Regions from separate parts of the Mesorhizobium sp. M7A.F.Ce.TU.012.03.2.1 genome, predicted to be linked through region 2. Evidence: riboswitches for the same ligand, from Rfam matches in the RefSeq annotation. Region 2 holds a riboswitch; the other holds the start of a gene.

Region 1 (7,344 bases), 1.8 Mb from region 2:
GCGCATCGAGGAAAAGCGCGAGGATCTCCGGCAGAAGCGCCGCGATCTCGAGGAGACGCTGGCTGAACTCGACCAGGCCGAGGAATCTTGTGTGGAGCGGCTGGTTGAGCTTGGCGTGAATACCTGAGCGGACTGGATTCTGTCGCGCGTTAGCGTTCGGAATTAGCGGAGACGTCTATTCCTTCGTCATCCTAGGGCGGAGCAAGGAGCGTAGCGACGCGGCGCAGACCCTAGGATCCATGCCATGACTGCAATGCACCGCGACGGCGCAGAACTTTGCTCCGCTGCACTCCTCGACCGAGGTCACGGCATGGATCCTAGGGTCTCCGCGACGGAGCTGCGCTCCTGCTTCGCCCTAGGATGACGAAGTTCGCTAATCGCCGAAGTGTGCACCTGTCAAAACCTCTCCGCGATGGAAACCAGGGGCGCCAGCTCAGATCCAGCGGCGCACGCGTTTGGCGTAGTCGCGGTACTTCTTGCCGAATTTTGCCGCCAGCACCTTTTCCTCGCCTTCGATCGCCATTTTTTGCGTGACATAGGCGGCGATGAACGCGAGCGGCAGGAACCACACGATGCCCGAGACAAAGGCGACCCCGATCAACAGCAGGGTGTTGGCCAGATACATCGGATTGCGGGTGATGCCGAAGGGACCCGTGGTGACCAGGTGATCGGGCACAGCGTTCGGGTTCAGCGTGGTCTTGGCGCGGACCATGGTGCGGATCGCGGTGACCCAGAGCGCGGCGACGGCAAACAGCGCCACCCAGCCGGTGGCGAAAAGAATATCGCCCAGGAGGTCACCGATCCAGGGCAGGGGATAGAGCAGGCCCAGCGCGATGCTGATGGCGATGGCGGCGGTGTAGATCAGCGGCGGCCACGGTATGAGCCCCGGCTTCGGCTGGTTCTCGGTCATTTGACCCCTTCCTCCATCAACTTGCTGTCGGTCTTGGCGGTACACATGCCGGCGAGATCGGACAGATGCGTCTTCCATTCCGCAGTCTGGTCGTTGTTGTAGAGCCGATCAAGCGTCGCCTCACCCTCGAGCGTATCGAGCATGCAGACACAGTAGCTCGTACAGAACTCGGTGTCGCGCGACTGCTCGCAGGACAGCTGGCAGGTTTTGAGGAAATTCACCTGCGGGGTTTCGACCTGTGCCGGCATGATCTGCGAGAACAGCCACATGCAGCCGATCAGCAATGGCTGGTGGATCAGGTAGAACGCCAGGCTGTGCCGGCCGATAAAGACCAGCGGGTTGGCCCAGCGACCGGGCGCCAATTCGGCAAGCCGGGCAAGTACGCCTGAACCGGTGGCGAGTTTCGTCATCGCGATGCCCGCAAGCACGGCGCCGAACCATGGAAACAACGGAACGTAGTCGTTGGAGCGTGGATTGTTCGCCAACAGGCCTACCCACCACAGCCATGGGTGATCGAACGCCTCGAGGCGCAGATAGACAGGCGCCGTGATGACGAGCCCGGCGACGACCAGCGTCAACAAAGCCGGCAGGCGCAGGAAGGCGAGGCCGAGCAGGCTGGCCAGCGCGATCTCATGCAAGATGCCGAAGAAGATGAATCCATCCGGCGTGGCGATCCGGGTGACGACCGATATCGCGATCGCGGCTCCCGCGACCATGGCGAATCGCTTCCAGAAGCCGTTCCAGCGGATTTGTCGGCCATGGGCGAGGTACAGGCTGACGCCGACCAGGAACAGGAAGGTCGAGGCGATGCCGCGCGCGTAGATCTTCCACCAGCCGAAGGCGGTCAGGCCGGGATCGGTGTAGCCGAAGAACTCCAGATCCCAGGTGAAATGGTAGCTCGCCATGGCGATCAGCGCGATGCCGCGCACGATGTCGATAGCGACGATGCGCTTTGGTCGATCCGGAACGGGTGCGGTCGGCGTTTGGATGCTCATGGTCTCGCATTCTGATTCAGCCCCGCTGGAGGACTATCACGGTTGCCCGGCACAAAAGAAGACCGGCAACTCTGCCGACAACCCGGATCAGCCGCGGCATTGGGCCAGTGCAGGGAAGCCTTTGGCCGGCTTCGCTTTTGCCGGATGCGCGTCGGTTTCCTCTTATTGGCGCTGGGATCGCCACGTCAGATTTGACCCGGTGAATCTGCTTCGGGGAAAGCAATGTCCACCCATGTGCGCCATCCGATCTGGCTGCCGGCTCTCAAGGCCGCGGACGCGCGCACCTTCGCGTCGCTCTATGCGGTCGAATCCTTCGCCCGCGCCACGGTGTCGAGCGTCATCCCGATCCAGGCCTACGAGATCCTGCACAACGAGCAGATCGTGTCGATGCTCTACACAGTCGTGGCGATGCTCGGCCTGTCGGTGACATTGTTCATGCCGATGCTGATCCGCCGTTTTGCCCGGCGCTGGGTCTACACATCAGGCGCCTGCCTGCTGGCCGTCGGCTCGCTGTTCTTCGTCACCGACACGCTTGCCGGGCAACTGGCCGGCATGCTGTGCCGGGTGATGGGCGCCAGCGCGCTGTCGATCACGCTCAATCTCTACATCATGGACCACATCCGCAAGACCGACTTCATGCAGGCCGAATCGCTGCGCATGGCGTGGTCGATGCTGGCCTGGACCGGTGGGCCGACGCTCGGCATCTTCCTCTACACGCGCTTCGGCATCTATGCCGCGCATGGTGCGGTCGCGGTGTTCGCGTTTGCCCTGCTGGCGCTGTTCTGGACCTACCGCCTCGGCGACAACCAGTCTATCCGTCCGGGCAAGACGCGCCCCGTCAATCCGCTCGCCAATATCGGCCGCTTCGTGGCGCAGCCCAGGCTCAGGCTGGCTTGGCTGATCGCCTTCGGCCGCTCCTGCTTCTGGACGACGTTCTTCGTCTATGGGCCGCTGTTCATGGTCATCACAGGTGAGGGTAAGCTGGCCGGCGGCCTGCTGGTTTCGGCCGGCAATGCGCTGTTGTTCATGGCGATTTTCTGGGGCAAGGCAGGAAAGCGCTTTGGTGGCCGCGGGACTATGACATTCGCCTATTTCGCCATGTCGGCCGCGCTTTTGGCGGCGGGCTTCGTCGGCGAAACCGTGCCGCTGCTTACCGGCACCTTCCTGCTCTGCGGTGCCTTCTTCACCATTGCGCTCGACGCCCTCGGCTCGACCGCCTTCATGCGCTCGGTGCGCTCCTATGAAAGATCTCAGATGGCAGCGGTCTACCGCACCTATCTCGACTTTTCCGAGTTGACGCCGCCGCTGGTCTATTCGGTGGCGCTGGCCTTCTTCGGCCTGGGCTCGGTGTTCGTCACGCTCGGTCTGCTGGCGGCGGTCTGCGGCTTTGTGACGTGGCGCTATCTGCCGAAATCACTTTGACCTTCATGGCGCATTCGCAATGGTCACCGGCGGAATTTGGTTTGCCGGAAGCGAGGATTCTGCCTATAATCATCGGTGTCGCCGGTTCCATTTTGGAGCCAAGAGGGAATGCGGTGAGGGCGAATTTCGCCCAATGCCGTGGCTGCCCCCGCAACTGTGTGCGGTAGTCCTCCCCATAAACCACTGAGGATTTTTTCTTCGGGAAGGTGGGGAAGGACGCTGATCCGTGAGCCAGGAGACCTGCCGGCGACAGGAAACTGACTTCGATGCCCTCGGGTGGAGGGCGAAAGGACAAGACATGACTACCGCTTCCGTCTCCCTCGGCACCTCCGTCTCCTCGCAGTCGCGCTTCATGCAGCTCGCTCTTGCCGCGCTGCTCGGCGTTTTCGTGATGGGCTTTGTCGGCTTCTCGCATATCGATGCGGTCCACAATGCGGCTCACGACTATCGCCATTCGATCGTGGCCGGCGTCGTCCTCGCCTGCCTGCAAGCCTATGCCACCGTGCCGCTGATCCTGAAGGCGGAAGTCTACGAACAGGCGGGCGGCGGGCATCACCATGACCATGCCGCTCCGGCCGCAACGGATAGCAATGCCATGAGCACAACTGCACCGGCGGGAGATGCCATGAACTCTGCTGCCCCGGCGGCGGAAGCCGCTCCGGCAGACGAAGGCTGGGCGCCGGCAGACGGTTTCGAGCGTTTCGCCTTCAGCGTGCTTGCCAACATTGTCACCGGCATCGGCTTCGCCTTGATCCTGGTCGCGGTCTCCGAATTCGCCGGCGGCATCGGTGGCTGGCGCCAGGGCGTGTTCTGGGGCCTGGCCGGCTTCGCCGTGTTCACGCTGGCGCCTGGCCTCGGCCTGCCGCCGGAACTGCCGGCCATGCCGGCCGCCGATCTCACCCAGCGCCAGATCTGGTGGTGGGCAACGGTGGCGGCGACCGCCGCCGGTCTCGGCCTGATCGCGTTCCGCAAGTCGCTGCCGCTGGCGATCCTTGCCGTCCTTTTGATCGTCGCGCCGCATATTGTCGGTGCGCCGCAGCCCGGCAGTTACGAGACGGCGATTCCGGAAGGGCTGCATCACCAGTTCGTGGTGGCGGTGACCGTGACCAATCTGGTGTTCTGGCTGGTGCTCGGCGCGGTCGTCGGTGTGGTGCGTGGCCGCTTCACCGGCACCGCGACCAGCCTGCGCGACAGCTTTGCCTGATCGCAAGACACTGACCTTCCTCATCGGCGGTGCGCGCTCCGGCAAGAGGTACGCTTGCCGCCTTGCCGGAGGATCGGCCGGTGCTTGTCGACTGCCTGACGCTGTGGCTGACCAACCACATGCTGGCTGAACACGATTTCGAGCTGGAATGCCGGCGATTGGCGGAGGTGCTGTCGCGGCCGCGCGGGCCATGGTTCGTGGTATCCAATGAAGTCGGCCAAGGTATCGTGCCGGACAATGCACTGGCGCGCCGGTTTCGCGATGCCGCCGGCCGGCTCAACCAGCAGGTCGCCGCCGTCGCCGACATGGTGCTGCTGATGGTGGCGGGGCTGCCGCTCAAGGTGAAATGACATGACCGACATCGACGATAAGGACGAAGAACGCCACCGCGCCAAGATGGCCAAGCGCAAGGCGGTGCAGGATGCCGAGGTGGCGAGCAAGACGGTCGAGAAGGGATTGCTGATCGTCAACACCGGTCCCGGCAAGGGCAAGACCACGGCTGCCTTCGGCCTGGCGCTGCGGATGCTCGGCTACGGCAAGCGCGTCGGCGTCGTCCAGTTCATCAAGGGCAAGTGGCACACCGGCGAGAAGGACGCCTTCGCCGCCTTCGGCGACCGCGTCGTCTGGCACGCGATGGGCGAGGGGTTCACCTGGGAAACGCAGGACCTGAAGCGCGACATCACCGCCGCCGAAGCCGCCTGGGCCAAGGTGCTCGAACTGATGGCCGATCCGTCGATCAGCCTGCTGGTGCTCGACGAACTGAACATTGCGCTGCGCTACGATTATCTCGACCTGGACAAAGTGGTTGTGGCGTTGAAGGCGCGGCGTGAGGGCCTGCATGTCGTGGTCACCGGCCGCAACGCCAAGCCGGCGCTGATTGAGGCCGCCGACCTCGTCACCGAAATGGGCGTGACCAAGCACCATTTTTCCGCAGGCGTGAAAGCGCAGCAGGGGATCGAGTTCTGAGCGTTTCTTACCCTCCCCACAAGGGGGAGGGTGAAGTAGATCACGCCACGATGACCATGACCGCGACCAACCCAAACAGCGCGATCAGCAGATAGTCGGCGACGCGATAGAGTTTCAGCGCTCGCCTTATGTCGACGCTGTCGGCCTCGCGCCGCCCACCTTCGCCCATGAAGACGTCGTCCACGAGCACGCCGCCGTAGCTGCGCGGCCCGGCGAGCGCCAGGCCGAGCGCACCGGCCATCGCCGCTTCCGGCCAGCCGGCATTGGGTGAGCGGTGTTTTTTCGCGTCGCGCCACACCGCATGCCAGGCATTTTTCGCATCAGCGCCTTTGACGAAGAACGCCGCCAGCACGATCAGCAGCGCCGTCAGCCGCGACGCCGGCAGATTGATCCAGTCGTCGAAGCGCGCCGCCGCCCAGCCGAAGGCCTCGTGGCGCGGGGTGCGGTGGCCGATCATCGAATCGGCGGTGTTGGCGGCCTTGTAGGCGGCGCCGCCGGCCAGGCCGCCGACGCCGGTCCAGAAGGCGGGGGCGACGATGCCGTCGGAGAAATTCTCAGCCAGGCTCTCGATCGCGGCGCGGCAGACGCCGGCCCTGTCGAGCGTTTCAGGGTCGCGGCCGACGATTCGCGAAACGGCAAGGCGGGCCAGAGCGAGGCCACCGGTGTCGAGCGCGTCCGCCACAGCCTCGACATGCTCATAGAGGCTCTTCTGCGACAGAAGCGACGTTGCCAGAAGGGCAGTGATGACCAGGCCCATGGGAACGAACCAGAACAGGATCTGCACGCCCAGGCCAATTATCGCCGGCACCAGCACGATGACCAGCAGCGCCTGGACACCACGCTTGCGACGCAGCGCGTCGGGATCAGTGGCGCGGTTGAGCCTGCGGTCGAGAAAGGATATCAGCCTGCCGAACCACGTCACCGGATGGCCGATGGCGCGAAACAGCCAGTCGGGGTAACCGAGGGCGAATTCGACGGCCAATGACAGGAAAGCGATCAGGACTGACATGAAGCTTCTTAATGGGGCGGTTGTGGACCATGGTGGAAGTCTTGGCCGCGCGAGGGCGCTTTTCCCCAACGCCCTGCTGCCATTCGTCGACCTCTCGACCGGTATCAATCCGCACTCCTACCCGCTTTTCGACCTGCCCGCCACCTCGCTGTCGCGGTTGCCGGAAGCCGCGCGCACGCGTGAGCTGACAGAGATCGCTGCCAGTGCCTATGGGGCGCCGTCGCCAGCCAACATCGTGGCGGCACCGGGCACGCAGATCCTGTTGCCGCGCGTCGCCTCGCTGATTACCCCCGGAAGGACGCTGGTGCTGGGTCCGACCTACGCCGAACATGCCCGCGCAGCAGTGATCGCCGGGCACGCGGTGACCGAGGTCGGCGATTTCGCTGACCTGGCGGACGCCGACCTTGCCATCATGGTCAATCCGAATAATCCGGATGGACGTGTCATCGAGCGCGACCGGTTGCTGGCTCTGGCTGCCGGATTGCGCGCCAAGGGCGGGCTGCTGGTTGTCGACGAGGCGTTCATGGATGTTGGGCCGCGCGAGCATAGCCTCTGCGGCGATGTCGGCCAGGGCGGCGTCGTCGTGCTGCGCTCGTTCGGCAAGTTCTTTGGTCTAGCCGGCCTGCGGCTCGGTTTTGCACTTTCCGATGCTGTGACGGTCGAACGGCTGGAAACACAATTCGGGCCATGGGCCGTTGCCGGCCCGGCGCTGGAATACGGCATTCGCGCGCTTGCCGACATCGACTGGCAGGACGCGATGCGGACGGCGCTGGCTGATGAATCGGCGCGCCTCGATGCGCTGTTCGGCCGCTTCGGTATTCCCGTTATGGGCGGCACC
Region 2 (7,344 bases):
GGCGCACCTGAAAACCACCGATGTCCTTGGCGTTCGGAATGACCATCAATTCGATCTGGTCGCTGGCAAAGGCGTCGCCTGCCTCAGGGTCTTTCCCGGGGAAGAAGCTCATGGACTCTCCTTGTCGGCCGTCGAAGGCCGCCTGGCCGCGTCAGGCAAAGCGAATGGCCGCCTTTGCCCGCAGCTTGGCCGCCACCTCTCCGCGATTACGCGGATGCTGATGGGTTTCCAGGGAATCGAGCAGTTCGCGCGCCGAGGCCGCGATGGCTTCGACGGCATGGTCGAAGGCGTGCTGGTTCTGCTTCGAGGGCCGCGTCGTTCCGCTCAGCTTGCGGACGAACTGAAGAGCCGCGTCGCGCACCTCGTCAGGGGTTGCCGGCGGATCAAAATTGAACAGGGTCTTGATGTTTCTGCACATCGCTTCCGTATCTCCTCTTGTCCTTGAGCTCTTTCAATTGGGACGAGTTATATCCTCGATCATGATCATGTCCAAAAACCGGTGAGGCGAGGCCATCGTTCGGACCGGGCCTCAATCCGCGTCGAGCGGCTCCGTTCCGACCGGCTTGCCGTCGCGCGACAGCCTGATCTTCTCGACCTTGTCCTCGGCGGCCTTCAGCAGCCGGTCGCAATGCGCCTTCAGCGCCTCGCCACGTTCATAGATCTTGATCGACTGGTCGAGCGGCACGTCGCCACGCTCCAGATCATCGACGATCTTCTCCAGCGCATCGAGTGCCTGCTCGAAGCTCATCGCCTTGACGTCTTCGTTGGTCTCATCGGCCATCATTCATCCTTTCATCAGTCGCCCGACATGGGCGGCGACCGAAAATGCCAATCCCTGCAGATCGTAGCCGCCCTCGAGCAGGCTGACGAGCCGGTTGCCGCTGTGGCGTGCCGCGCGCTGCATCAGTTGGCCGGTCGCCCAATCGAAATCATCCTCGGTCAGATTGATCTCGGCCAGCGGATCGCGGTGGTGCGCGTCGAACCCCGCCGAAATGATAATCAGGTCGGGCGCGAAATTGTCGAGCGCGGGCAGGACGCGCGACAGGAAGGCATCGCGAAACACCTCGCTGCCAGTCTGCGGCGCCAGCGGCGCGTTGACGATGTTGCCGGCGCCCGTTTCGTTCTTCGCTCCGGTGCCGGGATAAAGCGGCATCTGGTGTGTCGAGCAATAGAGCACCGACGGATCGTCCCAGAAAATGTCCTGCGTGCCATTGCCGTGATGCACGTCCCAGTCGACGATGGCAACGCGTTCGACACCGTGTTTCTTCTGCGCATAACGCGCCGCGATCGCCGCCGTGTTGAACAGGCAGAAGCCCATGGCCGTGGTCTTTTCGGCATGATGGCCGGGCGGCCGGGCGGCGACGAAGACGTTGTCGGCGCGGCCCGAAAAGACGTCATCGACGGCGGCGTTGGCGGCGCCGATCGCGGTGATCGCCGCTTGCCAGCTCTTCGGACTGGCAGTGGTGTCGGCATCGATGCGGGCAATCCCCTCGTCGGGAATGGCGGCGCGCACGCGGGCGACGAAATCGGCGGGATGCGCGTAGAGGATGGTGGCCTCGTCGCCTTCCGGCGCCTGGATACGATCGAGCCCGGCAAAGGCTTCCTCATCGAGCACGCGCTCGATGGCACGCAAGCGGTCGGGCCGCTCGGGATGTCCGGGCGGCGTGAGATGCTCGAGGAAGATCGGATGGGTGTAGAGACGGGTGGTCATCGTCCTAATCTAGTGACCCGGATCGACAAAGGCCATGCACGGGCGGCCGATGACTGGGGAAAATCGCGACTGCGTCCATTCGCGTCGCTGCAAGCATTGGCGTCCTCAGCACTTCGGCGTAAGGTTTTTGGTACTGCCTGGTGCCCGCCGCAAGCGGGAGAATCGGGAACACGGTTGAATTCCGTGGCGTGCCCAACGCTGTGAGGGGGACCGCGCCGGTAAAATGCCACTGTCGATGACGGGAAGGCACCGGACGCGGGTTGATCCCGAGCCAGAAGACCGGCCTGGCAGGCATCGTCATCCGCATGGTCAGGCGGATGATATCAATTGCAATCGCAAGGGGACAAGCGATGCCGGAACACCTGACCGCTGCTGTTGGCGACGGATTTGACCAGAGTGCGCGCGATGCGGTCTATCGCGCCATGTTCACACGGCGCGACGTGCGCAGCCATTTCCTGCCCACCGCGATCGATGACGACGTGCTGGCGCGGCTGCTGCTTGCTGCCCATCACGCGCCATCGGTCGGCTTCATGCAGCCATGGAATTTCATTGTCATTCGTGACATCGAGCGACGGGCGGAGGTGCGCGACCTGTTCCTGGCCGCGCGCGAGCAGGAACTGCCGGCGATCGACGAAGAGCGGCAGGAACTCTACCGCAAGCTCAAGCTGGAAGGCATCTGCGAAAGCGCGCTCAACATCTGCATCACCTGCGACCGGCAGCGCTCGAAGGGTTCGCCGCTGGGACGCTGGCACAATCCGGAGATGGATCTCTACAGCACCGTCTGCGCGGTGCAGAATTTCTGGCTGGCCGCGCGTGCCGAGGGCGTCGGTGTAGGCTGGGTCAGTATCATCGAAGCGCAGGCGCTAAAGCGGCTGTTGGCCATTCCGGACCACGTAACGCCGATCGCCTATCTCTGCGTGGGCCGTGTTTCCGAGTTCGCTCCCAAACCGGACCTTGAAACGCATGGCTGGGGACGGCGGCTGCCGCTGCCGGAGCTGATCATGAGCGAGACCTTTTCCGGGCAAGGCGAGACACAGCTCAAATCCACCGTGGCGCGCCTCAACACCGTTTCTGCCTCACCAGACATCACCCGCCCGGCCGATCAGGGTGTGGCGCCGGCCGTAGCCCAGCGCGAACCGCCGAAGGAGGCGAGCGCCTTGTCCTTGAGCTCCCTGAACTTCGACGACGCCTCGGCCAGCCGGGCGTCCCAGGCCGGATCCGGCACCTGGCCCGCGATGGTCTTGAAATAGACCTGCATCAGGCAGGCGATGGCGAAGGGTTCAATGAACGCCGCCTTGAATGCCCAGGCGAAGACGATGGCGAGCACAAAAGCCCAGCCGGCGAGCTGGCCAGGCATCAGGAACAGAATCGCGCCGGCAGGCGCCAGCATCATCAGAAAGATGATGAACGACACGCCCCACATGATGACCGCCAGCCAGACGGCGTTCTTGACCATGACCTTGCCGTTCTGGGCATAGAGCACGACGCCCTGGCGCGCCGTCTCGAAGGGCGAGGCTGAATTGATGCGGATGTTGTAGCCGAGGATGATCTCGTCGACATAGGTCAGCGACAGGCGGATCACCGTGTTGATGAAGGAGACCAGGCCGCTCAGGCCCGGTATCGGCAGGAAGGCGGCGATGCCGCCGAGCAGGCCGGTGATGGCGCGGATGGCGCCCTTGACGAGTTGGTCGACGACGAAAAGGATGTTGGCCTCGGCGAAACGCTGGGTCACGATATCCCTGGCATAGGCGATCTGGTCCTGACCGCCGGGAATGTCGCGGCCGTCGATCAGATGAACCATGACGGCGATGTGGCCGGCCTTGACGACATAGAGGATGTATTCGCGGATCCAATACACAGCGATCGAGACGAGGCCAAACCCGACCACGCCGCCCCACAGGGCAAAGGACATGGGCCCGTCGGGATCAGTGGAGATATGGCCGACGCCATAGCCGACCGAGGCGCCGGTGCCCGTCGCCATAATGTAGGCCAGCGTGATGCCGAAATAGACGATCATGCGAAAGACGATGAACGGCCAGGTCCGCATCATGATGGACACCGACCGGCCGATCTCAAAATCCCACATGTGCCCCGAATCTCCGCCTCAGAGATGGTGGAAGAGGATGGACTCAACCCGGCGATTGTCAATTGACGGCCCTGACGCCAAAGGGCAACGAATTCGGGCTAACGGGTTTCTTCGGAGCCTTCGCCGGCGCGTAGGCTGACGGAGCATCAAACGAAAAACCCGCCTGTGCGGCGGGTCACTGGCGCAAATCAGCACCATGGACGAATATGTACCTTAGCTGAGGTCACCGAGTCAAGAAAAAATTCCTATCGTGAACAGCTGCCGGCACGAAAGCTCCGGTGAGAACTTCAATTCGACTGCGGATCCGGCTTCTTGAGCAGGCCTTCGAGCAGTTGCTTGAACGCCGTCACCACCTTCTTCGACGTCGCTTCGGGGTCGCTCGAATTGGCGATCCGTTGCGCTGCCTGGCTGCTCGCTCCGTTGATCAGTCGCGAGGCCGTCTCGGGGTCGAGGCTGGAGACAACGACCCCCTCCTCCTGCAGCGCGGTCAGATGGTCGGTCATTGAAGCGATGCACGCACTGCAATTCGGCCATTGCGCTGGATCCCCCAGCACGGCCGGGCCATCCCGGAACATGATGCGCTGGATTTCCGGCTCCAGCGCCATCTCGATATAGGTCGAGCACTCGTCGACGAAATGTTGCCAACGGGTCGGCGCTCTCGACGCGACCTCATTGATGCGCGCCGCCATCTCGCCGTCAATCTGGGCTATGACCGCCTGCAGCAGCCCCTTCTTGTCGCCGAAATGATGATAGAGCGCGCCGCGCGTCAGCCCGGCCGAAGCGGTGAAATCATCCATCGAGGCTTCCGCATAGCCTGTTGTGCCGAAGGCATGACGGGCCGCCGCGATCAGCTTGGCGCGCGTCTCGGCGATCATCTCCTTGCGGGGTCTGTGCATGGCTTCTGGCCCTATTCACATACGCAACGTATGCCAATTGACATACGCGACGTATGGCCTATTTAATGATCATACGCTCCGTATGTAATTGTCCAATCGTCCTTTGTCGAGGAACCAACCGATGCAAAATCCCTACGCGGAAATCTTTCGTGCCCCCGGCGCCAAGGGCTTTGCGGCCGCCGGCTTCATGGCGCGCCTGCCGATCGCCATGGCGCCAATCGGCATCGTGGCGATGCTGTCGCAGACGCGCGGCGAATACTGGCTGGCGGGTGCGGTCTCGGCGACATACGCGCTGGCCAACGCCTTCGCCGCGCCGCAGATATCGAGACTGGTGGACCGCCTGGGCCAGACACGAATCGTGGTGCCCACCACCATCATCGCGGTGCTGGCTTTCGCGGTCCTGATAGCGGCGGCCAACCAGAACTGGCCGGTTTGGACGCTGTTCGTATCGGCACTGCTGGCCTCCGCCATGCCAAGCATACCTGCGATGGTGCGCGCGCGCTGGACGGAGATTTTCCGGGGGCGGCCGCAGATGAACACCGCATTCGCCTTCGAGTCCGTGGCCGATGAACTGGTCTATATCGCCGGGGCATCGCTGTCGGTCGGCCTCAGTGCCGCCCTATTCCCGGAAGCCGGCGTTCTGGTGAGCACATTATTTCTCGCATTCGGATCAGCGGCCTTCATCCTGCAACGCTCGACGGAGCCGCAAGTGCGGCCGGTGGACCATAACTCAAGCGGCTCGGCGATCCGCCTGCGGCCGGTTCAGATCATCACCCTCGCCCTGATCTTCATCGGCGCGACCTTCGCGACGACGGAAGTGACCACCGTGGCGATCACCAAGGAGCTTGGCCAACCGGGCGCCGCCAGCCTTGTCATCGGCGTTTATGCGCTGGGATCGTTCGTGCTCGGCATCATCGTCGGCGCGCTCAGCCTGAAGGCGCCGCTGCAACGCCAGTTGGCCATCGCAGTCGCCCTCGTCGCGCTCGGCACGCTGTTGCCGCTCACCGCCGACACCGTGCCGCTGCTGGCGCTGACCGTGTTCATCAGCGGTGTGGCGATCTCGCCTACCTTCATCACCGCCTTCGGCCTGATCGAGCGGCATGTGCCGGAAGCGATGCTGACCGAAGGCATCACCTGGGTCATGACCGGCATCGGCATCGGCATGGCGCTGGGCTCGTTCGCCGCCGGTGCGATGGTCGATGCGTTCGGCGCCCAGAGCGGGTTCTGGGTGTCGGTGGCTTCAGGCACGATTGCACTGATCGCCGTACTGCTTGGCCAGCGCAGCCTTGCCACGACTGAGTGCGAGATGGACGGATGTGAAGCAGCCGCCGTTCCGGCCGAGTGACCGCCAGGATATGTTGAGATTCAGGTCAGGCCGAGCCGAAAATGATGGATTTCGAGAACCGGAGCGCAGCGGACTTCCCGGTCCGTGAGCACCGGAAAGCGCAGAAAGCCGCCATTTGCAGGCCGGCCTCACCTGAATATCGATATATCCTAAAGGATCTCGGTCTTGGCGATGTGGATGCCAAAACCTTCGAGGCCGACATAGTGGCGTTCGCGCGAGGCGATCAGGTTGATCGAGGAGATGCCGAGATCCTTGAGGATCTGCGCGCCAAGCCCGATCTCGCGCCACTCGTTTTCGCGGCGGCGGGCCTCTTCGTGATCCTCGCGGTCGCCGCTTGCCGGTCGTTTGCGCTCCTGATGCGCAACGCCGACGGAACCTTCTCTGAGATAGACGATGACACCGCGCCTGCGCTCGCCCATTTCCTTCATGATGGCGTCGAGCCGGTGGCTGGTGCCGAACACATCGGTCACCACATCCTCCGAATGCAGGCGCACCGGGACCTCCTCGCCGTCACGAATGTCGCCGAAGACGATGGCGACGTGGTGCATGGAGTCCCACGGCAGCGTGTAGGTGAAGACCTGTGCCTTGCCGCCGAGCGTGTCGATTTCCGAGCAAGCGACGCGTTCGACCAGAGTTTCCTTACGTTGCCGGTAGGCGATGAGGTCGGCGACCGAAACCTGCTTCAGCCCATGCTCCTCGGCGAAAGCCTGCACCTGCGGGCCGCGCTTGACGGTGCCGTCATCATTGACCAGCTCGGAAATGACGCCGACCGGCGGCAGGCCGGCGAGCTTGCACAGATCGACCGCTGCTTCGGTATGGCCGGAGCGCATCAGCACGCCGCCTTCGCGCGCGATCAGCGGGAAGATGTGGCCGGGGCGGACGAAATCCGAGCCACCGACATTGCCGTTGGCAAGATTGCGTACGGTCAAAGTGCGATCTTCGGCCGAGATGCCGGTCGTGGTGCCATGCTTGAAATCGACGCTGACGGTGAAAGCGGTGGTGTGGGCGGAATCGTTGTCGGCGACCATGGGCGCAAGGTTCAGCCGCTTGGCTTCTTCGCGCGGCATCGGCGTACAGACGATGCCGGAGGTGTGGCGAACGATGAACGCCATCTTTTCGGGCGTGCAGTGGACAGCGGCGACGATCAGATCGCCCTCGTTTTCGCGCCCGTCATCATCCATGACGACGACGATCTCGCCGCGTTCGAAAGCACGCAGGGCTTCGACGATTTTCTTCTGGTCGTAAGGCATGGGTACTCGCTTCGCTCGCAGGGGAATAAGGGAGTAGGGCAGTACGGGAGTAGGGA

What was found. Region 2 has a riboswitch for cobalamin ahead of bluB (5,6-dimethylbenzimidazole synthase). Riboswitches for the same ligand answer to the same signal wherever they lie in the genome.
Region 1: linked by a shared signal. The riboswitch ahead of EJ079_RS33590 (CbtA family protein) and the one ahead of bluB (5,6-dimethylbenzimidazole synthase) in region 2 are both predicted to bind cobalamin.

Annotation. Positions count from the first base shown of each region.
Region 1 is NZ_CP034779.1:4,471,766-4,479,109, forward strand. It holds gene EJ079_RS21905 (MerR family DNA-binding transcriptional regulator) at 1-127, shown strand, start outside; gene EJ079_RS21910 (isoprenylcysteine carboxylmethyltransferase family protein) at 434-910, opposite strand; gene EJ079_RS21915 (DUF1624 domain-containing protein) at 907-1,905, opposite strand; gene EJ079_RS21920 (MFS transporter) at 2,128-3,327, shown strand; cobalamin riboswitch at 3,393-3,590, shown strand; gene EJ079_RS33590 (CbtA family protein) at 3,626-4,531, shown strand; partial or broken gene EJ079_RS21930 (bifunctional adenosylcobinamide kinase/adenosylcobinamide-phosphate guanylyltransferase) at 4,585-4,881, shown strand; gene cobO (cob(I)yrinic acid a,c-diamide adenosyltransferase) at 4,883-5,497, shown strand; gene cbiB (adenosylcobinamide-phosphate synthase CbiB) at 5,538-6,506, opposite strand; gene cobD (threonine-phosphate decarboxylase CobD) at 6,505-7,344, shown strand, end outside.
Region 2 is NZ_CP034779.1:6,225,648-6,232,991, forward strand. It holds gene EJ079_RS30880 (pirin family protein) at 1-112, opposite strand, end outside; gene EJ079_RS30885 (DUF2277 domain-containing protein) at 152-418, opposite strand; gene EJ079_RS30890 (exodeoxyribonuclease VII small subunit) at 530-781, opposite strand; gene EJ079_RS30895 (histone deacetylase family protein) at 785-1,711, opposite strand; cobalamin riboswitch at 1,833-2,014, shown strand; partial or broken gene bluB (5,6-dimethylbenzimidazole synthase) at 2,062-2,691, shown strand; gene EJ079_RS30905 (hypothetical protein) at 2,814-3,797, opposite strand; gene EJ079_RS30910 (TetR/AcrR family transcriptional regulator) at 4,085-4,693, opposite strand; gene EJ079_RS30915 (MFS transporter) at 4,815-6,038, shown strand; gene ribB (3,4-dihydroxy-2-butanone-4-phosphate synthase) at 6,188-7,288, opposite strand.